Regions from separate parts of the Streptomyces sp. NPDC059679 genome, predicted to be linked through region 2. Evidence: riboswitches for the same ligand, from Rfam matches in the RefSeq annotation. Region 2 holds a riboswitch; each other region holds the start of a gene.

Region 1 (7,007 bases), on a different contig from region 2:
CTTCGGCAAGGTGCGGCACCGGCCGTCCGCGTCATGGCGGCAGGCCACGGACCGCGCGTTCACGCTCATCGGTGACGGCCGGTACGAGGACGCGGGCGCGTTGCTGACCCGCGCCGCCGACCTGGAGCCGTGGCTGTCGGAGTCCTGGTTCAACCTGGCGCTGCTGCACAAGTTCCGGCACGACTGGGAGCAGGCGCGCGCGGCCGGGCTGCGCGCGGTCGCGCTGCTGGACCGCGAGACCGGCGCCCCTGACTGGTGGAACGTGGGGATCGCCGCGACCGCCCTGCAGGACTGGCCGCTGGCGCGCCGCGCCTGGCAGGCGTACGGCCTGAAGGTGCCCGGTGAGGCATCCGCGTCCGGTGAGCCGTTGGGCATGGAGCTGGGCAGCGCGGCGGTGCGGCTGTCGCCGGAGGGCGAGTCGGAGGTCGTCTGGGGCCGCCGCCTGGACCCGGCCCGGATCGAGGTGCTGTCCATCCCGCTGCCGTCCTCCGGGCGGCGCTGGGGCGAGGTGGTGCTGCACGACGGCGTTCCGCACGGCGAGCGCGTCACCTCCGCCGGTCCTGCCTACCCGGTCTTCGACGAGATCGAGCTGTGGGCGCCGTCCCCGGTGCCGACCTGGGTGGTGCTGCTGGAGGCCGCGACGGAGGCCGACCGGGACGCGCTGGAGCGGCTGGCGGCGGACGCGGGCTTCGCCGCCGAGGACTGGTCGTCCTCGGTGCGGCTGCTGTGCCGCTCCTGTTCGGAGAGCCGGATGCCCAGCGACGAGGGCGAGGGCGAGCACCTGGACCCGCATGACCACAGCGAGCCCGGCCAGCCCGGCCCGCTGGGGCACCGGATGGCGGGCTCGGGTTCGCTGTGGGTGGCGGAGCGGGAGTGCGGGATCGCCGCGCCGAGCGGGCTGGTGCGCGGGCTGCTGGACGGCTGGGTCGCGGACAGCCCGGACACCCGCGAGTGGCGGGACCTGGAAGAGGTCTGCTGACATTCCCGCCAGAGGTCTCTGACATACCCGCCAGAGGTCTCCAGAGGTCTGCTGACATACCCGCCCATCCCGCGCGGGCCTTACCCTGTAGGGCGACGAGTCTGGTTTTGAGGAAGGCGTGCGGCGGACGATGGCGCAGCAAGGGACTGAGCAGCGGGTGGACGACGAGTTCATCGTGGACACGGAGGACTGTGAGGAGCGCGAGCGTGCGTACCGCGAGCGCGGCACGGCCCGTCCGATCACGGTCGTCGGCAATCCGGTGCTGCACAAGGAGTGCCAGGACGTCACGGAGTTCGACGACAAGCTCGCCGCGTTGATCGACGACATGTTCGCCAGCCAGAAGGCGGCCGAGGGCGTGGGCCTGGCCGCCAACCAGATCGGCGTCGGCCTGAAGGTCTTCGTCTACGACTGCCCGGACGACGACGGCGTCCGCCACGTCGGCGTGGTCTGCAATCCGGTGCTGGACGAGCTGCCGGCCGACCGCCGGGTGCTGGACGACTCCAATGAGGGCTGTCTGTCGGTGCCCACCGCGTACGCCTCGCTGGCCCGCCCCGACTACGCGGTGGTGCGCGGCCAGGACGCCGAGGGCAAGCCGATCGCGGTCCAGGGCACCGGCTACTTCGCCCGCTGCCTGCAGCACGAGACCGACCACCTCTACGGCCGTCTCTACATCGACCGCCTCTCCAAGCGCGACCGTAAGGACGCGCTGCGGCAGATGGCGGAGGGCACGCCGCGCTACGAGACGGTGCCCAACGACTGACGCCTGCCACGTAACGAAGCGCGGCGCGGCGCCCCCGGGAGATCCCAGGGGCGCCGCGCGCGCATGTCGGGTTTGAATCAGAAACGGCTCAGAAGTCGTCGTCGAAGGAGACCGAGCCCTCGACCGCCACCTGGTACGCGGAGGCGCGGCGCTCGAAGAAGTTGGTCAGCTCCTGGACGTTCTGCAGCTCCATGAAGGAGAACGGGTTCTCCGAGCCGTAGACCGGGGCGAAGCCCAGGCGGGCGAGCCGCTGGTCGGCGACGCACTCCAGGTACTGGCGCATCGACTCGGTGTTCATCCCCGGCAGCCCGTCGCCGCACAGGTCGCGGGCGAACTGCAGCTCGGCCTCGACGGCCTCCCGCAGCATGTCGGTGACCTGCTGCTGGAGTTCGTCGTCGAAGAGCTCGGGCTCCTCCTCGCGGACCGTGTCGACCACCTGGAACGCGAAGTTCATATGCATGGTCTCGTCGCGGAACACCCAGTTGGTGCCCGTCGCCAGGCCGTGCAGCAGGCCGCGGGAGCGGAACCAGTAGACGTACGCGAAGGCGCCGTAGAAGAACAGGCCCTCGATGCACGCCGCGAAGCAGATCAGGTTGAGGAGGAAGCGGCGGCGCTCCTCCTTGGTCTCCAGCCGGTCGATCTTGTCGACCGAGTCGATCCAGCGGAAGCAGAATTCCGCCTTCTCCCGGATGGACGGGATGTTCTCCACCGCGGCGAACGCGGCGGCCCGGTCGTCCGGGTCGGGGAGGTAGGTGTCCAGCAGCGTCAGATAGAACTGGACGTGCACGGCCTCCTCGAAGAGCTGCCGGGACAGATACAGCCGCGCCTCGGGCGAGTTGATGTGCTTGTAGAGGGTGAGCACCAGGTTGTTCGCGACGATCGAGTCGCCGGTCGCGAAGAAGGCGACCAGGCGGCCGATCAGGTGCTGCTCGCCGGGGGAGAGCTTGGCGAGGTCGGCGACGTCCGAGTGGAGGTCGACCTCCTCCACGGTCCAGGTGTTCTTGATCGCGTCGCGGTAGCGGTCGTAGAAGTCCGGGTACCGCATCGGCCGCAGGGTCAGCTCGAACCCGGGGTCCAGGAGGTTCTTGACGCGGTCGGGGGCGGTGGTCACTGGCAGGCCTCGCAGGACTCGGGGTTTTCCAGGGAGCAGGCGATGACCTCGGGATCGGCGGGCGCCTGCTGTACGGGGATGGTGGCGGGAGCGGCGGCGCGCGCGGACTGGGCGATCCGGGTCGCCGGGCGCGAGCGCAGGTAGTACGTGGTCTTGATGCCGCGCTTCCAGGCGTACGCGTACATCGAGCTGAGCTTGCCGATGGTCGGCGAGGCCATGAAGAGGTTCAGCGACTGGCTCTGGTCGAGGTACGGGGTGCGGGCGGCGGCCATGTCGATCAGGGCGCGCTGCGGGACCTCCCACGCGGTCCGGTACAGCTGCCGTACGTCCGCGGGCACCCAGGAGAAGTCCTGGACCGAGCCGTTGGACTCGCGCAGCGCCTCGCGGCTCTGGGCGTCCCAGACGCCGAGCTTCTTCAGGTCGTTCACCAGGTAGGAGTTGACCTGAAGGAACTCACCGCTGAGCGTTTCGCGCTTGAAGAGGTTGGAGACCTGCGGCTCGATGCACTCGTACACGCCCGCGATCGAGGCGATCGTCGCGGTCGGGGCGATGGCCAGCAGGAGCGAGTTCCGCATGCCGGACTTGGCCATCCGCTCGCGCAGCGCCGCCCACCGCTCGGGCCAGGTCGCCACCGCGTCCGTGTAGTGGTCCGGGTGCAGCACACCGCGCGCGGTGCGGGTGGCGGACCAGGCCGGGTGCGGGCCGTGGCGCTCGGCGAGCGCGCAGGACGCCTCGTACGCCGCGAGCATGATGCGCTCGGAGATCTGGGTGGACAGCCGCTGCGCCTCGGGCGAGTCGAAGGGCAGCCGCAGCCGGAAGAAGACGTCCTGGAGGCCCATCAGGCCCAGACCCACCGGCCGCCAGCGGGAGTTGGACGCCCCGGCTTCCTGGGTGGGGTAGAAGTTGATGTCCACCACACGGTCGAGGAAGGTGACGGCGGTACGGACGGTCGCGTCCAGCCGCTCCCAGTCCATTACTTCTTCCCCGGCGCCGCCGTCTTTGCCCAGGTGCGCGGCCAGGTTGACCGACCCCAGGTTGCAGACGGCCGTCTCGCCGTCGTCCGTGACCTCCAGGATCTCGGTGCACAGGTTGGAGGAGTGCACGACCCGGCCGGACTCGGCGGTCTGGTTGGCGGTGCGGTTGGCGGCGTCCTTGAAGGTCATCCAGCCGTTGCCGGTCTGCGCGAGGGTGCGCATCATCCGGGCGTACAGCTGGCGCGCCGGAACGGTCTTGACGGCAAGACCCTCCGCCTCGGCCTTCCGGTACGCGGCGTCGAACTCCTCGCCCCACAGGTCGACCAGCGCGGGCGCGTCGACCGGCGAGAACAGCGACCAGTCGGCGTCGGCCTCGACCCGGCGCATGAACTCGTCCGGGATCCAGTGCGCGATGTTGAGGTTGTGGGTGCGGCGGGCCTCTTCGCCCGTGTTGTCCCGCAGCTCCAGGAACTCCTCGATGTCCGCGTGCCAGGTCTCCAGGTAGACACAGGCCGCGCCCTTGCGCCGACCGCCCTGGTTGACGGCGGCGACGGAGGCGTCGAGCGTGCGCAGGAACGGCACGATGCCGTTGGAGTGCCCGTTGGTGCCGCGGATCAGCGAACCGCGGGCGCGGATGCGCGAGTACGACAGGCCGATGCCGCCCGCGTGCTTGGAGAGCCGCGCGACCTGGTGGTAGCGGTTGTAGATCGAGTCCAGCTCGTCCAGCGGCGAGTCCAGCAGATAGCAGGACGACATCTGCGGGTGCCGGGTGCCGGAGTTGAACAGGGTGGGGGAGCTGGGCAGGTAGGACAGCGTGCTGGTGAGCCGGTAGAGCTCGGCGACGTCGTCGAGCGCCCGCTCCGAGTGGTCCTCGGCCAGCCCGCAGGCCACCCGCAGCAGGAAGTGCTGCGGGGTCTCGATCACCTGGCGGGTGATCGGGTGGCGCAGCAGATAGCGGCTGTGCAGCGTGCGCAGCCCGAAGTAGCCGAAGCGGTCGTCGGCGCCGTCGGCCAGCGCGCGGTCGACCAGGGCGTCCAGGCGGGCGGCGTGGGCGGTCACGAACTCGGCCGTGCCGTCCGCGATCAGGCCCTCGCGGTGCCCCACGGCCACCGAGGCGGAGAAGGAGACCGCGCCCTGCCCGGCCGCCTCCTCGGCGATGGCGAGAGTCAGCAGCCGCGCGGCGAGCTTCGAGTACTCCGGCTCCTCGGCGATCAGCCCGGCCGCCGCTTCGGTCGCGAGAGTGCGCAACTCCGCCTCGTCCGAACCGGGATGGCGGCCGCGCAGGGCGGCGGCCGCGACCTTGCCGGGGTCGGTGGCGGGCAGGTCGGCGGTGAGCTCCGTCAGGGTCCGCAGCAGGGCGGTCCCGGGCGCGTCGTCCGCTCCCTGAATAGCCGCTGCCTCTGAAACCGGATCGGCTGGCGCGATGGTCACTGAAGTGCTCTCCCTCGCTCGGCTAGGGGCCTTGCGGGGCGGTCAGCGATGGGCGCGTACGGGCATGCCGAAACAGCGGACGGCATACCGCGCAGCGTCCACCGGCCCAACCCGCGAGGCCCGGACGTATGAGACGGCTGTCGGCAGGTCCTCGGACTTGCGGGTACGCAAAAGCGTACGCGTACACCGTTGCGGGACAGTTCCGGATTCCCACCGGATTCCCCTGCGGCGACAGCGAGCATGAGCATACATCTTGTGGTGGCGAGCGCACGCGCCCCCACATGTTGTGTCGCGAGGTGGAGTGTTTCGTACGAATGTGCTATTCAGTGCCGGACTTGGCGCAGTCTTGACGCGCACTTGGCACGAGCCGGACGCGGGCCCGAGGCGGCCCTTGTGCGGGCCCGATACGGGCCCTGGGGCGGTCCTGGCGAGGGTCCGGCGCGGACGGCCGGGCGCGAGCCTGACAGGGCCCGGCACGGCCCGGCAAGGGCTCGTCATCGGGGCCGGCGCGGCGCCGGGTCGAACTCCGGGTCGAACTCTAAGCGGGCGTCGTTGCCCGCCACTCCGTGAGGGTACGGGCCAACCTGGCCCGGTAGTCCGCGTAGCCGCGCTCGTATGCCTCGGCGCGGTCCGCGTCCGGTACGACAGTACGCGAATCGGCTCGCCATTGTGACGCGTCCACCGGGTCACCGAGCGCCCGCCAGGCGACCGCGACCGCGCCGCGCGCCCCCACCTCGGGCTCGTCGGGGATGCGCACCGGCCGCCCGAGAACGTCCGCGAACAGCTGGGTCCAGGCGGCGGATCGGGTGCCGCCCCCGCACGCCGCCAGGCTCGCCGTCAGCCCCGCGGCCTCCAGGCAGTGCCGGGCCGCGTACGCCACGGCCTCGCAGACGGCCCGTACGGCGTCCGCGCGTGTCGTCGCGAGGGTCAGCCCGTCCAACCGGCCGCGCGCGGCGGGCTCCACGAACGGGGCGCGCTCGCCCGCGTCGGACAGGAAGGGCAGCGCGGTCACCCCGCGCGCCCCTGGCGGGCTCGCGGCGAGCAGCGCGTCCAGGTCGGCGGTGGTGGCCCCGGCGAACTCCAGGACCCACTCCAGGGCCGCCGTGCCCACCATGGCGGGCATACCGCGCAGCCAGCGGTCCCGGTCGGGTACGCACAGCCACATGCCCGCCGGGTCCGCGGCCGGGTCGATCCGCGCGCTGTCGGTGAGGACTTGGCTGGCCAGCGTGGTGCCGACGATCAGCAGGCCGTCGCCCACCTCCTCGACCCCGCTGCCGATCGCGCAGGCCGGAAGGTCGTACGGGCCCGCCGTGACGGGCAGTCCGGCCGGCAGCCCGAGCAGCTTCGCGCCCGCCTCGTCCAGCCGCCGTACGGTGCCGGGCGCGGCGGGCGGCGGCAACAGCCGGGCGTATTCGGCGATTCCACACGCTTCCAGGGCTTTGGGGACATACTCGCGCGTGGTCACGTCCAGGAAGGGCATCGACGCGTCCGAGGCGTCCACGCCGATGACGCCGGTGAGCCGCTGCGCCACCGCGTCCACGCAGTAGCCCGCGACCTCCGCGCGCGCCAGTGCCTCCGGCTCGTGGTCGGCCAGCCAGCGCAGCAGCGGCGCATGGCAGCCGGGGAACACCCCGGAGCCGGTGAGCCGGTAGAGCTCGCGGATGGTGCCGTCCTCGCCCCAGCGGGTCACGGTGTCGTTCGCCCGGCCGTCCATCCACGAGATCGGCGGGCGCACCGCCCGGCCCGCCGCGT
Region 2 (7,007 bases):
GTAGCCGCTGAGCTTGTCCGCGGCGCGGCGCAGCTCTTCGGGTGGCAGCAGGGCCGGGGTGTACCCGGGGACGGCGGCCGCGGTGAGCCAGACCCGGCACATCCACTCCAGCTGGGCCGTCCGGTCGTACGCCTGGTCGAGCGTGGTGCCGTGGACGACGGTGCCGTGGTTGCGCAGCAGACAGCCGGTGCGGTCGCGCAGCGCGTCGAGCATGTTGTGGGCCAACTCGTCGGTGCCGTACAGGGCGTAGCCCGCGACGCGCACCGGGCCGCCGAGGGCGCAGGTCATGTAGTGGATCGCGGGGACCTCGTCGACCAGGGTGGAGACGGCCGTGGCGTGTACGGCGTGGGTGTGGACGACGGCCGCGGCGTCGGTGTCGCGGTAGATCGCGAGGTGCATCGGCAGTTCGCTGGTGGGGGCCAGCTCGCCGATCACCTGGCGCCCGTCCAGGTCGACGCCGACCGTGTCACCCGGGCCGAGCCGGTCGTACGGGACGCCGCTCGGGGTCACCAGGACGATGTCGCCGACCCTGGCCGAGACGTTGCCCGAGGTGCCGACGACCAGGCCGTCGGCGACCGTCCTGCGGGCCGTCTCCACCACCCGCTCCCAGCCTTCCCTCAGGTCCGGTCGCTCCCCAAGTCCGTTCGGTCGTGCGGCATCCGGCTTCGTCACGATCCCTCACCTCCGGGCGCCGATCATGGCAGGCGAGCCGTCGTGTACGCATCACTGCGGGGGCGAGTGGATCATCGGTGCCGCCTTCCCGCAGGTGCGTCACCCCCGAGCCCACCCCAGTTCACCTTCCGTTCACCCCATGTCCTTACGGTCGTGGCTGCACCCTTTGGTTGTCGCACCGATTGCCCAAGGGTGCGCGAATCCTCCCCCTCCCACAGGAGGGGCTTCTCGTGCGGCCATCCCGGTGGCCTCACGGTGGCCACATGGCACTACGTACCGTAGTCACGCGGCGGCGCTCCGTGTCGCCAAGTTCGGGGATCGCATTCCCCCACGAAGGAGTTCGATGGAACACATCACGCTTCTCATTGGGATCGTGATCGTTACGGCCTTGGTGTTCGACTTCACGAACGGCTTCCACGACACGGCCAATGCCATGGCGACCACCATCTCCACGGGGGCTCTCGGTCCCCGGATCGCGGTGGCGATGTCCGCGGTCCTCAATCTCGTCGGCGCGTTCCTCTCCGTGGAGGTCGCCAAGACGATCTCCGGGGGAATCATCGACGAGGACGCCGGAGTCCGCCCCGAAGTGATCTTCGCGGGTCTGGTCGGCGCGATCCTGTGGAACCTGCTGACCTGGCTGGCCGGGCTGCCCTCCAGCTCCTCGCACGCCCTCTTCGGCGGCCTCATCGGCGCCACCCTGGTCTCCGTTGGCATGGACGGGGTCAACAGCGACAAGATCGTCATGAAGGTCCTGATCCCGGCCGTCGCCGCGCCGATCGTGGCCGGTGTCGCCGCCCTGGTCGCGACCCGGCTCACCTACCGGCTGGCCCGCGGCCGCGACCCCCAGGACACCTCGAAGGGCTACCGCGCCGGGCAGATCGCCTCGGCCGCGCTGGTCTCCCTCGCCCACGGCACCAACGACGCCCAGAAGACCATGGGGGTCATCACCCTCGCGCTGATCACCGGCGGTGTGATCGCGCCCGACTCCGACCCGCCGATGTGGGTCATCGTCTCCGCGGGCCTGGCCATCGCCCTCGGTACGTACCTGGGCGGCTGGCGCATCATCCGCACCATGGGCAAGGGCATCACCGACATCCAGCCGCCGCAGGGCTTCGCCGCCCAGACCGGCGCCGCGACCGTCATCCTCGCCTCGTCGCACATCGGCTTCGCGCTCTCCACCACCCAGGTCTGCTCCGGCTCCGTGATGGGCGCGGGGGTCGGCCGCAAGGGCGCTGTGGTGCGGTGGTCCACCGCGGGCCGCATGGTCCTCGCCTGGGTACTCACCCTGCCCGCCGCGGGCCTCGTCGCGGGCGGCGCCGCGCTGCTGGCGGACCAGGGCGACTGGGGCGTCACGGCGGTCGCCGTGCTCGCGGTCGCCGCCTGCGCCGGGATCTGGGCGGCCTCGCGCCGCAAGCCCGTCGACCACACCAACGTCAATGACATCGACGAGGCCGCGGCGCTGCCGGCCGAGCCGGTGGGCGTCGTCACGGCGGCCCTCCAGTCCGTGGCCCCGCCGCCCGCCCGTGCCGCTACCGCCCCCTCCTCCGCCACCCCGGCCGGCGCCTCCGCGGCCACCGGCAGCACCAGCTAAGGAAGTAACGCGATGAGCATCGACTGGGCGGCCCTCGGCCAGGTCTTCGGCATCAGCCTCGTGGTGACCGTCGGCTTCGTGGGCGTCTTCACCCTCGGCATCCTCGGCACCTCCCGTAAGCCGCGGCAGGCGGAGGCGGGCACCGACACGGCCGCCACCGCGTCCGCCGCCCCGGCCCCGGCCGGCGGCGCCTTCGGCCCCGCGCGCGCCGGCGCGTACCTCTGCTTCGCGCTGTGCGCGGCGACCGTGGCGTACGGCATCAACCTGATCGTGGCCTGACCCCGTTCGACCCCACTCACGGCCGCCGGGCTGGAACGTGCCGACCAGCGCGTTCCAGCCCGGCGGCCGTGGCATGTGCTTCTCGGCACACTCACACAGGGTGGGGCATTCGCGAGTTGACGGCCATTCGCGGCCCATGGTGGACTTCCGGAGCCAAACGGCGGCAGGAGAGGAAGCCGGTGAGAATCCGGCGCGGTCCCGCCACTGTCACCGGGGAGCGCTCTCCCATCGCCCGTACGAGTCACGGCCGTCCACACGACGGCTGGAAGACGGGGAGAAGCGCGGATCCGGGAGCCAGGAGACTCTCACCGCCGGTCACGTCGAACCAGGGCGCGGACCCTGAGTGAGGACATACCGCCATGCCCGGCACCGCCATGCCGCCGACCCGCCCGCGGCACCTCCGCCACGTCCCGGCGCCTCCGACACCCCTGATGTTCCTGACGTTCCCCATGTACCGAGGCAAGACGGCGGACTGACGATGCGTGCCGATCACGCCTCGTACGCGTGCGGCGCCGCCCTCGGCTTTCTCGGCGACCTCGCCATGGGCGATCCGCGCCGCGGCCATCCTGTGGCCGCGTTCGGGCGCGCCGCCCTGGCTGTCGAGCGGCTGCTGTGGCGCGACCACCGCGGATCCGGGGCCCTCTACACCGCGCTGTGCGCGGGCGGCGCGGCCGCGGGCGCCGTGCTGTCGGGGCGCGCCGTACGGGCCTTGGGACGCCCCGCGCCGGGAGGCTCCGCTCTGGGCAGCGCTGTCCTGAAACCCTCGGGACGTCCCGTCTTGGGGCACCGCGTCTTGGGGCACCGCGCCGCGGAAACCTCCGCCCTGGGGCGCCGCTCCCCCGCCGCGCAGACCATGCTGACCGCCGCCGCCACCTGGGCGGTGCTCGGCGGCACGACGCTGGGCCGGGAGGCGCGGGCTGTCGGCGGCGCGCTGACGGCCGGTGACCTGGACGCCGCCCGGCGCCGGCTGCCGCACCTGTGCGGGCGCGATCCGCAGGCGCTGGACGAGTCGCAGATCGCGCGCGCGGTCGTCGAGTCGGTCGCCGAGAACACCTCGGACGCCGTTGTGGGCGCGCTGGTGTGGGGGGCAGTCGGCGGGGTGCCGGGCCTGGTCGGCTTCCGGGCCGTCAACACCCTGGACGCGATGGTGGGCCACAAGTCGCCGCGCTATCGGCGGTTCGGTTGGGCCTCGGCCCGGCTGGACGACCTCGCCGGCTGGCCCGGCGCACGGCTCACCGCGGCGCTGGCCGCCCTGGCCGGGCCCGATCCGCGCGGCGCATGGCGCGCCTGGCGGCGCGACGGCCACCGCCATCCGAGCCCCAACGCGGGCCCCGTGGAGGCCGCGTTCGCGGGCGCGCTCGGCGTACGGCTGGGCGGCACCCTCGCGTACGGCGGCCGCGTCGAGCACCGTCCGGTGCTCAACCCCGGCGGGCGGCCGGTCGAGGCGGCCGACATCGAGCGCGCCGTACGGCTTTCGCGGCGCGTCGGTGCCCTGGCGCTCGGCGTGTCCGTCGCGGCCCGACTGGCGGCGGGGACACGGCTCGCGGCAGGCGTGGCGCCGAGGCCGGCCCGTACGGCCGCGCGGCCCGGTGCCGCACCCGTACCCGCCGCGCGGGCCCCACATGGCGCGCTCGCCCGCTGGGCACGGTCCATGCCCCTCCTTCCCGCTCAGTCCCGGCGCGCTCCAACGCGCGAGCTTCCCTCGTCGCTGCGCGGCTCCTCAGTCCAGCCCGCGCAGCGCGCCAAGACACGCTCATACGAGGCACCCGGCGCGGGCCGGTCGGGCGGTCCGGCGACGGTGCGGCCGACGGCCGCGGGGAGGGACTGAGGATGAGCGGGACACAGGGCGGGGGCGCGCCGGGCGGCGGGCTGCTCGTCGCGGGTACGACCTCGGACGCGGGCAAGAGCGTCGTCACGGCCGGAATCTGCCGCTGGCTCAGCCGTAAGGGCGTCAGCGTCGCGCCCTTCAAGGCGCAGAACATGTCGCTCAACTCCTTCGTGACCCGCGACGGGGCGGAGATCGGCCGCGCCCAGGCCATGCAGGCCGCCGCCGCACGCGTCGAGCCGAGCGCGCTGATGAACCCCGTCCTGCTCAAACCCGGCAGCGACCGCAGCAGCCAAGTGGTGCTGCTGGGCAAACCAGTGGGCGAGTTGAGCGCACGCGGCTACCACGCGGGGCGGCAGGAGTCGCTGCTGGGGACCGTCACCGAGTGCCTGGCCGAGCTGCGGCGTACGCACGACGCGGTGATCTGCGAGGGCGCGGGCAGCCCCGCCGAGATCAATCTGCGCCGCACCGACATCGTCAACCTGGGGCTCGCGCGGGCCGCCCGGCTGCCGGTCGTCGTGGTCGGGGACATCGACCGCGGCGGCGTCTTCGCGTCGTTCTTCGGCACGACCGCGCTGCTCTCCGAGGCCGACCAGCGACTGGTCGCGGGCTATCTGGTGAACAAGTTCCGCGGCGATGTGACCCTGCTGGAGCCGGGCCTTCAGATGCTGCGCGGCCTGACGGGCCGCCCGGCCATGGGCGTGCTGCCGTACGCGCACGGGCTCGGCATCGACGAGGAGGACGGGCTGCGGGTGTCGCTGCGCGGGGCGGTGCGCGAGAGCGTCGTCGCGCCGCCGCACGGCGCGGACATCCTGCGGGTCGCGGTCGCCGCCGTGCCGCTCATGTCGAACTTCACGGACGTGGACGCGCTGGCCGCCGAGCCGGGCGTGGTCGTGCGGTTCGTGGACCGGCCGGAGGAGCTGGCCGACGCCGATCTGGTGGTGGTGCCGGGCACCCGCGGCACCGTACGGGCGCTGGCGTGGCTGCGCGAACGCGGTCTGGCCGCGGCGATCGCGCGGCGGGCGGCGGAGGGCCGACCGGTGCTGGGCATCTGCGGTGGCTTCCAGATGCTCGGCGAACGCATCGAGGACGAGGTCGAGTCGCGGGCCGGGACCGTCGAAGGGCTCGGGCTGCTGCCGGTGCGAGTGCGGTTCGCGGTGCACAAGACCCTGGCCCGGCCGGTCGGCGAAGCGTTGGGCGAGCCGGTGGAGGGCTACGAGATCCACCACGGGGTCGCCGAGCTGCTGGATGGCGCGGACGAACCCTTCCTGGACGGCTGTCGGGTCGGCTCGGTGTGGGGCACGCACTGGCACGGCTCGCTGGAGAGCGACGGCTTCCGGCGCGCCTTCCTGCGGCGGGTCGCGGACGCGGCGGGCCGGGCATTCGTCCCGGCGCCCGACACCAGCTTCGGGGAGCTGCGCGAGGAGCAGCTGGACCGGCTGGGCGACCTCATCGAGGAGCACGCGGACACGGACGCGCTGCTGCGGCTGATCGAGAACGGCGTACCGGACGGACTGCCCTTCGTCCCGCCGGGGGCGCCGCCCCAGCCTCCCGGGCCGTCGCTGCCCTCTCCCGCAGCGGCAACGGAGACGACGTCTTCGGAGGCAGCGGCTACGAAGGCGTCGTTCCCTCCGCCTCGCCCAGACCACCACCACCGCGCCCACCACACCGCTGGAGGTACCCAGGCATGACCGCCACCCCCTACCCGTTCACCGCGCTCGTCGGGATGGCCGACCTGCGGCTGGCGCTCCTGCTCAACGCCGTATCACCGGCCGTCGGCGGGGTGCTGGTGCGCGGCGAGAAGGGCACCGCGAAGTCGACGGCGGTGCGGGCGCTCGCCGCCCTGCTGCCCGGCATCGACGTGGTCGCCGGCTGCCGGTTCTCCTGCGACCCCGCCGCGCCCGACCCGGGCTGCCCGGACGGTCCGCACGAGCCGGGCACCGGCACCGTACGGCCCGCCCGGATGGTCGAGCTGCCGGTCGGCGCCTCCGAGGACCGGCTGGTCGGGGCGCTGGACATCGAGCGGGCGCTGTCCGACGGGGTGAAGGCGTTCGAGCCGGGCCTGCTGGCCGACGCGCACCGCGGCGTGCTGTACGTCGATGAGGTCAACCTGCTGCACGACCACTTGATCGACCTGCTGCTCGACGCGGCCGCCATGGGCGCCTCCTATGTGGAGCGCGAGGGCGTGTCCGTACGGCACGCGGCGCGCTTTCTGCTGGTGGGCACCATGAACCCCGAAGAGGGCGAGCTGCGGCCGCAGTTGCTGGACCGCTTCGGCCTGACGGTGGAGGTCGCGGCGTCGCGGGACACCGACGAGCGGGTCGAGGTGGTGCGGCGGCGGCTGGCGTACGACGAGGACCCGGCCGGGTTCGCGGCGCGCTGGGCGGACGAGGAGGGTGCGGTGCGGGAGCGCGTGGCGGCGGCGCGCGCCCTGCTGCGGCAAGTGCGGCTGGGCGATGGCGCGCTGCGGCAGATCGCGGCGGTGTGTGCGGCGTTCGAGGTGGACGGGATGCGCGCGGACATCGTGACGGCCCGTACGGCGACGGCGCTGGCGGCGTGGGCGGGGCGTACGGAGGTGACCACCGAGGACGTACGGCAGGCCGCGCTGCTGTCGCTGCCGCACCGGCGGCGGCGGGCTCC
Region 3 (7,007 bases), on a different contig from region 2:
CTCGGGGCCGCCCACGTCCCGGCCGAGTACGACGGGCGTGTCGGGCGCGCGGTGTTCGAGCAGCAGTTCGCGGGCCTTGCCGACCTGCCAGATGCGGCTGCGCGAGCCGGGGTTGTACAGGGCGAGCACCAGGTCGGCCGCGGCCGCGGCGCGGAGGCGTTCGGCGATGACCTCCCAGGGCTTGAGCCGGTCGGACAGGGAGACCACCGCGTAGTCGTGGCCGAGCGGGGCGCCCGCGCGGGCGGCGGCCGCGTGGGCGGCGGTCATGCCGGGCACCACCCGGACCGGCACCTCGCGGTACGGGTCTTCGGCCGCCGCCTCCAGTACGGCCGTGGCCATGGCGAAAACGCCCGGGTCGCCCGAGGAGACGACGGCGACGCGCCGTCCGCGCCGGGCCAGGTCGAGCGCGAACTCGGCGCGTTCGGCCTCCACCTTGTTGTCCGAGGCGTGCCGGCGCTGCCCCGGGCGCTTCGGCACCCGGTCCAGATAGGTGGTGTAGCCGACCAGATCCTCGGCGGCGGCCAACTCGCCCCGCGCCTCGGGCGTCAGCCACAGCGGGCCCGCCGGGCCGAGGCCCACCACCACGACCTCGCCGCGGCGCGCCGGGGCCCGCGCGTCGATCCGGCTCGGCAGCACCGCCACCGAGAAGTAGGGCACCGACTCGGGGTCCACCTCGGCCAGTGGCGCGACGCGCTCCGCGCCCATCGTGGCCCGCTCCACGTACTGGGCCTCCGCCAGCCGACCCGAGCGCTCCAGCGCCCGCCGCACCGCCGGGAAGGTGCGGCCGAGCTTCATCACGGCGGCCGCGTCGGCCGTGGCCAGCCGGGCCGCCAGCTCCTCCTCCGGGAGTGTGCCGGGCAGGACGGTCAGCACCTCCTCGCCCTCGACCAGCGGCGCCCCGATCCGGGCGGCGGCCGCGCTCACTGAGGTGACGCCGGGGACGACCTCGGTGGGGTAGCGGTCGGCCAGGCGCTTGTGCATATGCATGTATGAGCCGTAGAAGAGCGGATCGCCCTCGGCGAGCACCGCGACCGTGCGCCCCGCGTCCAGATGGGCGGCCAGCCGGGCCGCCGCGTCCGCGTAGAACTCCTCCATCGCGCCGCGGTAGCCGCCGGGGTGGTCGGTGGTCTCGGTGGTGACCGGATAGACCAGCCGCTCCTCGATGTGGTCGGGCCGCAGATGACGCTCGGCGATGGAGCGCGCGATGCTGCGGCCGTGCCGGGCGCTGTGGTACGCGACGACATCGGCCTCGGCGATGACCTCCACGGCACGTACGGTCATCAGCGAGGGGTCGCCGGGGCCAAGACCCACGCCGTAGAGCCGGCCCGTCTGCTGCTCGCTCACTCTTCCTCGCTCGCAATCGCGTTGACCGCGGCAGCGGCGATGGCGCTGCCGCCACGCCGGCCGCGCACCACCAGGTGGTCGAGCGCGGCCGGATGCCCGGCCAGCGCCTCCTTGGACTCGGCGGCGCCGATGAAGCCGACCGGTACGCCGATGACGGCCGCCGGGCGCGGCGCGCCCGCTTCGACCATCTCCAGCAGACGGAACAGCGCGGTGGGCGCGTTGCCGATGGCCACCACCGCACCCTCCAGCCGGTCCCGCCACAGCTCCAGCGCGGCGGCGCTGCGCGTGGTGCCCATCCGGCGGGCCAGTTCGGGCACGGTGGGGTCGGACAGGGTGCACACCACGTCGTTGTCCGCGGGCAGCCGCTTGCGGGTCACACCGCTGGCCACCATGTGCGCGTCGCAGAGCACGGGCGCGCCGGCGCGCAGCGCGGCGCGGGCGCGGGCGACCACCTGGGGGGTGTACGCGAGGTCCTGGACGAGGTCGACCATGCCGCAGGCGTGGATCATCCGCACCGCGACCTGGCTGACGTCGGCGGGCAGACCGCCCAGATCGGCCTCGGCGCGGATGGTGGCAAAGGAGGCGCGGTATATGGCCGCGCCGTCCTTCTCGTAGTCGAACACTGTGCCCTCGATCATGTCGTTCCACGGGCCGCCGCCACGGCGCCGGCCACTTGCTCTGCTGTTACGTCCACGCCCCGCGCGGACCCTGTGGCATCTCGTACGGCGACCTGGTAGCCGTCGCCCGTCGCCAGCACGTCGACCCACCGGACCGGCCCGCCGGGGTGGCCGCAGCGCCGCTCGCAGCCGGAGAAGTACACGGGCAGCCGGCTTCGCGCCGGGCCCGGTCGGCCGTCGCCGGACGCCTCGCCCGCCACCGCGCGCGCCGCCTCGGCACGCACATCGGCCAGGGACTTGGCGCAGCCGGGCCGTCCCGTGCACGCGCCGACCCCGAACCAGGGGGAGTGCGGCGCGGTCACCAGCCCGGCGTCGGCGAGCTCCCGCAGCGCGGCCTCGGCGTCGCCGGCGGAGAAGCCGGGCAGCACCACGCCGCGCCAGGGTGTCACACGCAACTCGCCCGAGCCGCCCCGGGCGGCGAGCTCGGCGAGCAGCCGCCACCGCGCGGCGGTGAGCCGCCCCAGCGGGACGGCGACCGACACCGCGCACCGCCCGTCCGGCCCGGCGACGAGCCCGACGAGTGGTGTGCTCGGCGCGGTGGTTGGGGAGTGAGGGGCGAGGGATGCGAGCTGGATTCCTGCTTCGGCGAGTCGCCCCACCAATTGGTCGGCCGTCACGGCGTGTCGCGCCGGCAGCTCGCTCACACGCCACGCGCGTGTGCCACTCGCGCGCACCGCGTCGAGAAACGCCACCGCGGCCAGCGCCGCCGCGCGCGGCACGTCCGAGGCGCGCACCTGGAGTTCGGCGCCCACGGGGTCGCCACCGGGCGCGGGCTTCGGCTTCGTGTCCCCGGGGCCGCCCGCGGGCGTGGGGGGACCCGGCGGCCGGGCCCGGCCCGGCGTGTCGTCGGCCACCAGCCGCCCGTCCTGACGCGCCGCGACGCCCGGCGCGTCAGCGTCCTCCGGCGCGTCAGCGTGGTCCGGCGCGTCGTGGTGGTCTGTGGAGTCGGGGGACTCTGTGGCGTTCGGCGCGGTGGATTTCGGGCGTGCGGGTCCATGTCCCCCGGCGGAGCCGAGCCGCAGCACCGCCTCGCCGTCCGGCGCTGCGATCAATGTCACATCCGCGCCCAGCGCCGCCACATCGCCCCGCCCGTCGTCGAGCGCGAACAGGAACCGGCCCGACAGCCCGGCCAGTTCGGCCAATCCGGAGCCTGCGGGCGCGTTGCCGCACAGCAGGGCGTCCAGCTCCCGCGCCCACGCCGAGACATCCGCGTACCCCGCCCCGTCCAGCCCGGACAGCGGGGACGCCACGATGTTGCGCACCCGGTCGTGGCGGTCCGACGGCAGCAGCCCTGCCGTCCGCAGCCGGGCCGCGAGTCCGGCCCCGCACCCCGCGTCGAGGCCGCGCAGCTGCAGATTGCCCCGGGAGGTGAGGTCCAGTCTGCCGTCGCCCAACTCCTCGGCCGCGAGCGCCAGCACGAGCGCCTGGCGTGCCGTCAGGAGCCCGGCGGGCAGCCGCACCCGGGCCAGCGCGCCGTCGTCCGCCGAGTGCAGGCGCAGCGCGCCGGGGCAGGCGTCGTCGCGACCGCGCGCGGGGGTTTCGTCCCCTGGTGGGGCGGTTGTCGGGGGGAGGGGCATGGCGGCGAGCATACCGACGATTGTGTTCGGCTCTCCGCCCCGCGGCAGGTCAGAAGCGCCTACTATGCTCACGGCGGGTCGGTCCCGGCCCGCCACCACAAAAGACGGCAAAAAGGGTAGGAAGCCGGTGGAAATCCGGCGCGGTCCCGCCACTGTGAGCGCGGCAGCCGGTATTGCGACGGCCGCGCGAGCCAGGAACTCCCGCCGTCTTCAACCCGCCCGGGGCGCGGACCCCGAGGAAGGCCTGCCGTCGCATGATCCTGCTGCTGTCGACGTCCGACACCGACCTGCTCAGTGCCCGCGCGGCACAGACCCCGGTGCCCTATCGGCTCGCCAACCCGGCCCGGCTCCCCCTGGACGAGCTGCCCGCGCTCCTCGAGGGCGTCGAACTCGTCGTCGTACGGCTGCTCGGCGGGGTGCGCGCCTGGCAGGAAGGGCTCGACGCGCTGCTCGCCGGGGACCGCCCGGTCGTGGTCCTGACCGGCGAACAGGCCCCGGACGCCCAGCTCATGGAGGCATCCACGGTCCCGGTCGGGATCGCCGCCGAGGCACACGCCTATCTCGCGCACGGCGGGCCCGGCAACCTCGGCCAGCTGGCCCGCTTCCTGTCCGACACCGTCCTGCTGACCGGCCACGGCTTCGAGCCGCCCGCGCCCGCGCCCTCGTGGGGCGCACTTGAGCGCACCGCGCGCGAGGACGTCACCGGCCCGCGGATCGCCGTGCTCTACTACCGCGCTCACCACATGAGCGGCAACACCGCCTTCGTCGAGGCGCTGTGCCAGGCCGTCGAGGACACCGGGGGCCGCGCGCTGCCGCTGTACGTCGCCTCGTTGCGCGCACCCGAGCCCGAGCTGCTGGAAGCCCTCGCCGAGGCCGATGCGGTGGTGACCACCGTGCTCGCCGCGGGCGGCACCCGGCCCGCCGAGGCATCGGCCGGCGGCGACGACGAGGCGTGGGACGCGGGCGCGCTGGCCGCGCTGGACGTCCCGGTGCTCCAGGCGCTGTGTCTGACCGGCCCGCGCGCCGCGTGGGAGGCGAACGACGAGGGTCTTTCGCCTCTGGACGCGGCGACCCAGGTCGCCGTCCCGGAGTTCGACGGGCGGCTGATCACCGTGCCGTTCTCCTTCAAGGAGACCGACGAGGACGGCCTGCCCGTCTATGTCGCCGATCCCGAGCGCGCCGCGCGTGTCGCGGGAATCGCCGTACGACACGCCCGGCTGCGCCACATACCGGCGGCCGACAAGCGCCTCGCGCTCGTGCTGTCCGCCTACCCCACCAAGCACTCCCGCATCGGCAACGCCGTCGGCCTGGACACGCCCGCCAGCGCCGTCGCCCTGCTGCGCCGGTTGCGCGCGGACGGCTTCGACCTCGGCCCGGTGGAAGGCCCCGAGGCGCTGCCCGGTCTCGCCTCCGGCGACGGCGACGAGCTGATCCGCGCGCTCATCGAGGCGGGCGGCCACGACCAGGACTGGCTCACCGAGGAGCAGCTGGCCCGCAACCCGGTCCGGATCCCCGCCGCCGACTACCGCCGCTGGTACAAGCGGCTGCCGCAGGAGCTGCGCGAGGCGGTGGAGGGGCACTGGGGGCCGCCGCCGGGCGAGATGTTCGTCGACACCAGCCGCGACCCCGAGGGCGAGATCGTGCTGGCCGCGCTGCGCCGGGGCAATCTTCTGGTCGTCATCCAGCCACCGCGCGGCTTCGGCGAGAACCCGATCGCCATCTACCACGACCCCGACCTGCCGCCCTCCCATCACTACCTGGCCGCCTACCGCTGGATCGCCACCCCCCAGGCCGACGGCGGCTTCGGCGCCGACGCCATGGTGCACCTGGGCAAGCACGGCAATCTGGAGTGGCTGCCCGGCAAGAACGCGGGCCTGTCCGCCGCCTGTGGCCCCGACGCCGCGCTCGGCGACCTGCCGCTGATCTACCCGTTCCTGGTCAACGACCCGGGTGAGGGCACACAGGCCAAGCGCCGCGCCCACGCCACCCTCGTCGACCACCTCGTGCCGCCCATGGCCCGCGCCGACTCCTACGGCGACATCGCGCGCCTGGAGCAGCTGCTGGACGAGTACGCCGCCATCTCGGCGATGGACCCGGCCAAACTCCCCGCCATCCGCGCCCAGATCTGGACCCTCATCCAGGCCGCCAGGCTCGACCACGACCTCGGCCTGGAGGACCGGCCGGACGACGACGGCTTCGACGACTTCCTGCTGCACGTGGACGGCTGGCTGTGCGAGGTCAAGGACGCCCAGATCCGTGACGGCCTGCATGTTCTCGGCAACGCCCCCTCCGGCCCCGAGCGGGTCAACCTCGTCCTGGCCATTCTGCGCGCCCGGCAGATCTGGGGCGGGACCACGGCGCTCCCCGGGCTGCGTGAGGCACTCGGCCTCGACGAGTCGGCCGCCACCCGCACCGGCGCGGACGAGGCGGAGGACCGCGCCCGCGCCCTCGTCCAGGCGATGGAGGACGCCGACTGGGCCCCGGAGGCCGTCGAGAAGGCGTGCCTGGGGCTGCCCGAGGAGCAGCACGGCGCGGTGACCGCGATCCTCGACTTCGCCGCGCGCGAGGTCGTGCCGCGGCTGGCCGCCACCACCGACGAGATCGACCACGCCGTGCACGCCCTGGGCGGCGGCTTCGTGCCCGCGGGCCCCTCCGGTTCACCGCTGCGCGGCCTGGTCAACGTCCTGCCGACCGGCCGTAACTTCTACTCCGTCGACCCCAAGGCCGTGCCCAGCCGGCTGGCCTGGGAGACCGGCCAGGCGCTCGCCGACTCGCTGCTGGAGCGCTACCGCCGCGACAACGACGGCGCCTGGCCGCGCTCCGTCGGCCTGTCGCTGTGGGGCACCAGCGCGATGCGCACCTCGGGCGACGACGTGGCCGAAGCACTCGCACTGCTCGGCGTCCGTCCGGTGTGGGACGACGCCTCGCGGCGCGTCACAGGACTCGAGCCCGTCCCCTTCGACCAGTTGGGCCGCCCCAGGGTCGATGTCACCCTGCGCATCAGCGGCTTCTTCCGCGACGCTTTCCCGCATGTCGTGGCGCTGCTCGACGACGCCGTACGCCTCGCCGCCTCCCTCGACGAGCCCGAGGCCGACAACTACATCCGCGCCCACGCCCAGGCCGACCTCGCCGAGCACGGCGACGAACGCCGCGCCACCACTCGTATCTTCGGCTCCCGTCCCGGCACCTACGGCGCGGGTCTGCTCCAGCTCATCGACAGCCGTGACTGGCGCACCGACGCCGACCTGGCCGAGGTCTACACGGTCTGGGGTGGCTACGCGTACGGACGCGGCCTGGAAGGCCGCCCGGCCCGCGCGGAGATGGAGAGCGCCTACCGCCGGATCGCGGTCGCGGCCAAGAACACCGACACCCGCGAACACGACATCGCCGACTCGGACGACTACTTCCA
Region 4 (7,007 bases), on a different contig from region 2:
CTGCGCTATCCGCTCGAAGTCTTCGACGCCGTACGGGAGGTGTGGCCCGCCGACTCCCCGATGACGGTCCGCATCTCCGCCACCGACTGGGCCGAGGGTGGTACGACCGCCGATGACGCGGTCGCCGTCGCGGCCGCCTTCGCCGCCCACGGCGCGGACGCCGTCGACGTCTCCACCGGCCAGGTCGTCCCCGACGAGCGCCCCGACTTCGGCCGCTCGTACCAGACCCCGTACGCCGACCGGATACGCAATGAACTCGGCGTCCCCGTCATCGCGGTCGGGGCCATCTCCTCCTGGGACGATGTGAACTCGCTGCTGCTGGCGGGCCGCGTCGACCTGTGCGCACTCGGCCGCCCCCACCTGTACGACCCGCACTGGACCTTGCACGCCGCCGCCGAACAGGGCTACATGGGCCCCGGCGCGCCTTGGCCGCTCCCGTACCGCGCGGGCAGCCGCAGACCCCCGACGGGCCGCGCCGATGGACGATGATGAGCGGCATGACCATACGCAGAAGGGCCGAGCTGTTCGTCCCCGAGGAGCAGGACCGCAGGCTCGACGCCCGGACGACCGGTGACGAACGGGGCGTGCTGGTCGACTTCCTGGCCAAGCAGCGGGCGACCCTGGAGCTGAAGTGCGCGGGAGTCGAGGGGGATTTGGCCCGGCGTTCGGTGGAGCCCTCCACGCTCTCGCTGCTCGGCCTGGTCCGGCATCTCGCCGATGTGGAGCGCCGCTGGTTCCGGCGGGTCATGGCCGGGCAGGACGTGCCGCTGCTCTTCTCCACCGAGGACAACCCCGACCAGGACTTCGACGGCGCGGTGCCCGGTCCGGCGGTCGTCGCCGAGGCGTGGCGGGCCTGGCGCGCGGAGGTGGCCTTCGCCGAGCGCTTCGTCGCCGAGGCTCCCGACCTGGACATCACGCGCGACGACGGGTGGCTCGGGGCGGTTTCGCTGCGCTGGGTCCTCATCCACATGATCGAGGAGTACGCCCGGCACAACGGCCACGCCGACCTGCTGCGGGAGCGGATCGACGGCGCGATCGGCGTATGAGGTCAGGTGCTCGGCGTCAGGCTTCAGGCGCGCGTGGCCGTCAGCACCTCCCGTACGTACCCGGCACCCGCGTCGTACAGCCGGTGGTGCAGCGCCGTGAACACCTCCGCCGCCCGGACGCCGGGCCAGTCCCGCGGCAGCAGCGCGGGTGGCAGGCCGGGGTCGGCGTAGGGGAGGAAGCGCCAGGAGTCCAGGGCGAGGACGTAGTCGCGGTAGGCGTCGCCTCGTGCAGGGGTGGCCGGTACGGCGCGTCCCGCCCAGCGCTCCAGCACCGGTTCCTGGGCGTACAGGAAGCCGCGGTGCAGCTTCGCCAGCTGCTCCAGATCCCACCAGCGGCGCACCGCCTGCTCCGTCGGCTCGAAGTCCGCGTGGGCGCCGCGGAAGAGGTCGACGTACGGGGAGAGTTCCAGGCGGGCCAGGGTGTGGCGGGTCTCGTCGTAGAGGTGTTCGGGGGCGATCCACACCCCGGGCGCGGCGGTGCCGAAGCCGAGCCGGGCCAGCCGCGAGCGCAGCAGATGGCGCTTGTGGCGCTCCTGTTCGGGGACCGAGAAGACGGCGAGCAGCCAGCCGTCTGTGTTCTCCTCCGCCCCCGGGTGGCCGTAGATGCGGCGGTCGCCGTCGTCGAGCAGTTGGCGCGCGTCCTCGGAGAGTGCGTATCCGGCGGCCCCGGCGTCCGTGCGGTCGGCGACCAGCAGCCCGCGCCGTTTGAGGCGGGAGACGGCGGACCGTACGGAGGGCGCGTCCACCCCCACCGCCCCCAGCAGCCGGATCAGCGCGGCGATGGGGACGGGTCCGGCGGGGCGGCCGGCGCCGCCGCGGCCGTAGGCGCCGTAGAAGGTGACGATCAAGGAGCGGGGGGTGGGCTGGCCGGTCACGCGCTTACTCTAGGGCGCCGTTCGTGCCCCACTTACCGTGCTGTGCCGTCCCGACCCGCAGCAGATAGCGCTGGAGCTTGCCGGTGGCGGTGCGGGGCAGGGCGTCCAGGAAGACGAACTCGCGCGGGCACTTGTACGGGGCCAGCTCCGCGGTGATGAACTCCCGCAGCGCTGTCATGGTTTCCTCGGTATGCGCGACGCCCGGCCGCAGCACCACATGCGCGACCACCACCGTGCCCCGCCGCTCGTCCGGCCGCCCGGTCACCGCGGCTTCCACGACATCCGGGTGGCGCAGCAGCGCCTCCTCGACCTCGGGCCCCGCGATGTTGTACCCGGCCGAGATGATCATGTCGTCGGCGCGCGCCACATACCGGAAGTAGCCGTCCGGGTCGCGGATGAAGGTGTCTCCGGTGAGGTTCCAGCCGTCCTGTACGTACTCGCGCTGCCGCTCGTCCGCCAGATAGCGGCAGCCCGTGGGCCCGCGCACCGCGAGCAGCCCGGGGCGGCCGTCCGGAACGGGCTGCGGCCCGGCGTCCGCGTCTGTGCTTCCGAAGTCCACCACCCGCGCCTCGAACCCCGGCACCGGGACCCCGGTCGTGCCCGGCCGGATCGCGTCGTCGGCGGCGGAGATGAAGATGTGCAGCAGTTCGGTCGCCCCGATGCCGTTGATGATCCGCAGCCCGGTCGCCCGTTGCCATGCGTGCCAGGTGCCGGCGGGCAGGTGCTCGCCGGCCGAGACGCAGCGGCGCAGCGAGGAGATGTCGTACGCGCCGCCGTCCGGCGCCGCGCCGTCCAGCCGCCCCAGCATCGCCCGGTAGGCGGTCGGCGCGGTGAACAGCACGGAGATCCGGTGGCGTGCGATATCGGCCAGCAGCCGTTCCGGGCCGCCCCAGTCGGACAGCAGCGCGGAGGCGCCCGCGCGCAGCGGGAAGACGACCAGGCCGCCGAGGCCGAAGGTGAAGCCGAGCGGAGGGCTGCCCGCGAACACGTCCTCGGGGCGCGGCCGCAGCACCTGCGCCGAGAAGGTGTCGGCGATGGCCAGCACATCGCGGTGGAAGTGCATACAGCCCTTGGGCCGCCCGGTCGTCCCCGAGGTGAAGGCGATCAGCGCCACGTCGTCGGCGGAGGTCGCCACCGCCTCGTACGACGCGGGCGCGGTGGCCGTGAGCCGCAGCAGGTCCTCGGGGCCGTCCCCGCCGTAGTACGTCGTCCGCAGCCCCGGCACCCCGGCCTTCACCAGATCGTCCGCGCACCGTACGTCGCACAGAGCGTGCCGTATCCGGGCCAGCTCGCAGATCGTCGCCAACTCCCGGGCCCGGTGGGCGGCCAGCACGGTCACGGCGACCGCCCCCGCCTTCATCACCGCCAGCCAGCAGGCGGCCAGCCAGGGTGAGGTGGCCCCGCGCAGCAGCACCCGGTTGCCGGGGACCACGCCGAGCGGGCCGGTGAGGGTGTGCGCGATCCGGTCGACGTGGGCGCGCAGTTCGCCGTACGTCCACACCTCGCCCGTCGCGGCGCGCACCGCGACCCGGTCGGCGCCGAACCGCTCGACGGTGCGATCCAGCAGCTCGGCGCCGCAGTTGAGGCGGTCGGGGTAGGGCGGTCCTGGCAGGTCGAGGCGGAAGGCGGGCCACTGCTCGGCCGGCGGCAGATGGTCCCGGGCGAAGGTGTCGATGTGCGCCGAAGGCCTGAGCTCCATCGAGGACGCGCCCCCTATGCCTGCCCGGGCAGACGCCCGGTGTTCGCACATGCCGTGCCTGAAGTCGCCCTGTCAGCGTAACGTGATGGTGACGACAGTCAACAGACCGCGATAAACACTCCAGTGGGAGGGTGACCGGTGCCGTCGTTCGCACTTGATCCGAAGCAGCGGCGCTGGTGCGCCGGGGTGCGGTCCCTCGCCCGCGACCTGCTGCGCCCGCTCGCCGAGAGCGGCCCGCCAGGCCGGGTCAACCGGCCGCTGACCGCCGCGCTCGGCGAACTCGGCCTGCTGCGGCGGCTGTTCCCCGACGACGGGCCGGTGCGCGCCCTCGACCTGTGCCTGCTGCGCGAATCGCTCGCCCGGGAGTGCACGGAGGCCGAGACCGCGCTCGCCCTCCAGGGTCTCGGCGGCTATCCGATCGTGCTCTCCGGCAGCCCCGAGCAGTACGCGCGCTGGATGCCCGAGGTCCGGGCGGGCCGCGCGGTCGCCGCCTTCGCGCTCAGCGAGCCGCAGGCCGGTTCCGACGCCGCCGCGCTCGGCCTGCGGGCCGACCCCGACGGGGCCGGTGGCTGGCGGCTGACCGGCGAAAAGTGCTGGATCTCCAACGCCCCGGAGGCCGACTTCACCGTCGTCTTCGCCCGCACCACCCAGGGCGCGGGCTCGCGCGGCGTCACCGCCTTTCTCGTCCCCGCCGACCGGCCGGGGCTCACCGGCGAGCGTCTTGACATGCTCAGCCCGCACCCCATCGGCAGCCTCGCCTTCGACGGCGTCCCCGTCACCCGCGAGGACGTCCTGGGCACACCCGACAAGGGGTTCGGCGTCGCCATGCGCACCCTCAACCTGCTGCGGCCGAGCGTCGGCGCGTTCGCCGTCGGCATGGCCCAGGCCGCGCTCGACGCGTCCGTGGCCCATGCGGGGGAGCGCACCGCCTTCGGCGGGCCGCTGAAGGACCTTCAGGCCGTCTCCCACCAGCTCGCCGAGATGGCCACCCGCACCGAGGCCGCCCGCCTCCTGGTCTACGCGGCCGCCACCGCGTACGACGAGGGCGCGCCGGCCATCGCCAAGAGTTCGGCGATGGCCAAGCTCCTGGCCACCGAGACCGCCCAGTACGTCGTGGACGCCGCCGTACAGATCCACGGCGCGCGGGCGTTGCGCCGCGGGCATCTTCTGGAGCACCTGTACCGCGAGGTGCGCGCGCCCCGGATCTACGAGGGCGCGACCGAGGTCCAGCGCACGATCATCGCGAAGGAGCTGTACCGGTGACCGAGCCCCACCCCTCTCTGGTGCGCACCAACCCGCCCGAGCTCTCCCCGCCCACCGGCTTCAGCCACGCCGTCACGGCCACCGGCGGCCGCCTGGTCTTCCTGGCGGGCCAGACCGCGCTGGACGGCGCGGGCGCGGTCGTCGGTGCCACGCTTCCGGCCCAGTTCCGGCGCGCACTGGCCAACCTGCTCACCGCCCTGACCGCGGTCGGCGGCACCCCCGCGGACCTGGCCCGGCTGACCGTGCACACCACCGATGTCGCGGCCTACCGAGCGTCCGCCCCCGAACTCGGCCGCATCTGGCGGGAGCTGGCGGGCCGCGACTACCCCGCGATGGCGGTCATCGGAGTCGTCCGGCTGTGGGACGAGGCGGCGATGGTCGAGCTGGACGGCATCGCGGTGCTGCCGTAGCGCATCACCCCACATGTTGGGGTATTGGCCATGCCCGCGCGGCGCGGTACCGTCGGTGCGATATCGACGACGGCAGGACGGAAGCCGGTGGGAACCCGGCACGGTCGCGCCACTGTGAACGAGACGTTCCAAACGCTCCAAGGGACGTCTCGTGAGTCAGACCCGTAGCCGTCGTCATGTGCACCACCGAGATGGGACGCGAATTCCCCAAGGAGGCCCTGCCATGGCGCAGCATGTCGCACAGCCGACCGCCACCACCCCCGCTCTCCCCGCCAAGCTGCCGATCGGTGCGATCGTCCCGTGGGCGGTGTTCTTCGGCATCCTGATGCTGGTCCTGCTGTACTTCGTCGGCGCCGAACAGGGCGCCACCTCGGTCGTCTCCGGCGAGGACGTCCACGAGTGGGTGCACGACGCCCGCCACCTGCTCGGTTTCCCCTGCCACTGACGCCAGGGACGCCGACACCCTCATGAATTCCGCAACGGTACGGAACCTGCTCGTCCGTGGCATGCTCGCCGGCCTCGGGGCCGGCGTGCTCGCCCTGATCGTCGCCTACCTCCTCGGGGAACCGAATGTCGACAAGGCGATCGGCTTTGAGGAGTCCCACGCCCCGGGGCACGATCACGAGGTCGAACTCGTCTCCCGCAGCCTGCAGTCCACCGCCGGCCTGGCCACCGGTGTTCTGATCTACGGGGTCGCCTTCGGCGGCATCGCCGCCCTCGCCTACTGCTTCGCCCTGGGCCGCATCGGCCGCTTCACCCCGCGGGCCACCGCGCTGCTGCTGTCCGGCTGCGCCCTGCTCGCGGTCTACGTCGTGCCGTTCCTGAAGTACCCGGCCAACCCGCCCGCCGTCGGCGACCCCGACACCATCTCCAAGCGGACCAATCTGTATCTGCTGATGATGGTGCTCAGCGTGCTCCTCGCGATCGCCGCGACCATCCTCGGCAAGCGGCTCGCCCCGAAACTGGGCACCTGGTACGCCACCGTCGCCGCGGTGGCCGCCTTCGCCCTGGTGATCGGCCTGGCGTTTGCGTTCCTGCCGGCCGTCAACGAGGTGCCCGCCGATTTCCCGGCCACCGTGCTGTGGCGGTTCCGGCTCTCCGCGCTGGCCATCCAGGTCACCCTGTGGGGAGGCTTCGGGCTGGTCTTCGGCGAGTTGGCCGAGCGCCTGCTGAGCCCCGAGCCCGCCACCAGGGCACCGGCATCGCCGGTGGCCACCCCCAGCCGACCGTGATCCGACCGTCGCCCGGACCCCACTGGGGCGGCCGCTCTCCTCAGGGGCGGTCGAGTGGCCGCCCCAGCCCGAGGTTCCAGCGTCCGGCGCGTCCGCTGATCCCGGTCGCGGTCAGCGGCCGCACGTCGGCACGCCAGAAGGCCGCCGCGGGCGCGCCCAGCACATGCACCACCGCGGCCCGCACCACGTCCGGCTCCACCACGGCGAGCGTATGGCCGTCCGTCAGCGACGCCGTGTCCAGCCACCGTCCGATCCGCAGGCACAGGTCCCGTACCGACTCCCCGCCGTGGGGCGCGGCCGCCGGGTCGGCCAGCCACCGGGCCACCGCCTCCGGTTCGGCGGCACCGACCTCGTCGAGGGTGAGGCCCCGCCAGCGGCCCGTATCCAGACCGGCCAGCTCCGCACAGGGCTCGGCCACGCCGAGCCCCAGCGCGGCGGCGGTCTCCCGGCAGCGCAGGCTGGGGGAGGTGACAGCGCGGTCG

What was found. A riboswitch is a leader RNA that binds a small molecule or an ion and turns the genes downstream of it on or off. The one in region 2 is predicted to bind cobalamin.
Region 1: another riboswitch for cobalamin. It lies ahead of ACFV2X_RS35655 (ribonucleoside-diphosphate reductase subunit alpha); the one in region 2 lies ahead of ACFV2X_RS13640 (cobalamin biosynthesis protein).
Region 3: another riboswitch for cobalamin. It lies ahead of cobN (cobaltochelatase subunit CobN); the one in region 2 lies ahead of ACFV2X_RS13640 (cobalamin biosynthesis protein).
Region 4: another riboswitch for cobalamin. It lies ahead of ACFV2X_RS18435 (CbtB-domain containing protein); the one in region 2 lies ahead of ACFV2X_RS13640 (cobalamin biosynthesis protein).

What each region holds. Positions count from the first base shown of each region.
Region 1 covers NZ_JBHWES010000045.1:27,486-34,492, forward strand. Annotated here, with positions in the region: gene ACFV2X_RS35640 (tetratricopeptide repeat domain-containing protein) at 1-979, shown strand, start outside; gene def (peptide deformylase) at 1,110-1,739, shown strand; gene ACFV2X_RS35650 (ribonucleotide-diphosphate reductase subunit beta) at 1,828-2,850, opposite strand; gene ACFV2X_RS35655 (ribonucleoside-diphosphate reductase subunit alpha) at 2,847-5,255, opposite strand; cobalamin riboswitch at 5,380-5,510, opposite strand; gene ACFV2X_RS35660 (FGGY family carbohydrate kinase) at 5,794-7,007, opposite strand, start outside.
Region 2 covers NZ_JBHWES010000009.1:176,721-183,727, reverse strand. Annotated here, with positions in the region: gene ACFV2X_RS13655 (class II aldolase/adducin family protein) at 1-621, opposite strand, end outside; gene ACFV2X_RS13650 (anion permease) at 1,016-2,263, shown strand; gene ACFV2X_RS13645 (hypothetical protein) at 2,276-2,542, shown strand; cobalamin riboswitch at 2,711-2,847, shown strand; gene ACFV2X_RS13640 (cobalamin biosynthesis protein) at 3,021-4,370, shown strand; gene ACFV2X_RS13635 (cobyric acid synthase) at 4,373-6,058, shown strand; gene ACFV2X_RS13630 (putative cobaltochelatase) at 6,055-7,007, shown strand, end outside.
Region 3 covers NZ_JBHWES010000003.1:44,929-51,935, forward strand. Annotated here, with positions in the region: gene ACFV2X_RS05140 (precorrin-2 C(20)-methyltransferase) at 1-1,344, opposite strand, end outside; gene ACFV2X_RS05145 (precorrin-8X methylmutase) at 1,341-1,982, opposite strand; gene ACFV2X_RS05150 (nitrite reductase) at 1,979-3,598, opposite strand; cobalamin riboswitch at 3,661-3,822, shown strand; gene cobN (cobaltochelatase subunit CobN) at 3,853-7,007, shown strand, end outside.
Region 4 covers NZ_JBHWES010000015.1:51,915-58,921, forward strand. Annotated here, with positions in the region: gene ACFV2X_RS18405 (bifunctional salicylyl-CoA 5-hydroxylase/oxidoreductase) at 1-489, shown strand, start outside; gene ACFV2X_RS18410 (DinB family protein) at 498-1,046, shown strand; gene ACFV2X_RS18415 (PaaX family transcriptional regulator C-terminal domain-containing protein) at 1,070-1,921, opposite strand; gene ACFV2X_RS18420 (AMP-binding protein) at 1,926-3,620, opposite strand; gene ACFV2X_RS18425 (acyl-CoA dehydrogenase family protein) at 3,759-4,883, shown strand; gene ACFV2X_RS18430 (RidA family protein) at 4,880-5,293, shown strand; cobalamin riboswitch at 5,330-5,481, shown strand; gene ACFV2X_RS18435 (CbtB-domain containing protein) at 5,517-5,738, shown strand; gene ACFV2X_RS18440 (CbtA family protein) at 5,761-6,525, shown strand; gene ACFV2X_RS18445 (histidine phosphatase family protein) at 6,566-7,007, opposite strand, start outside.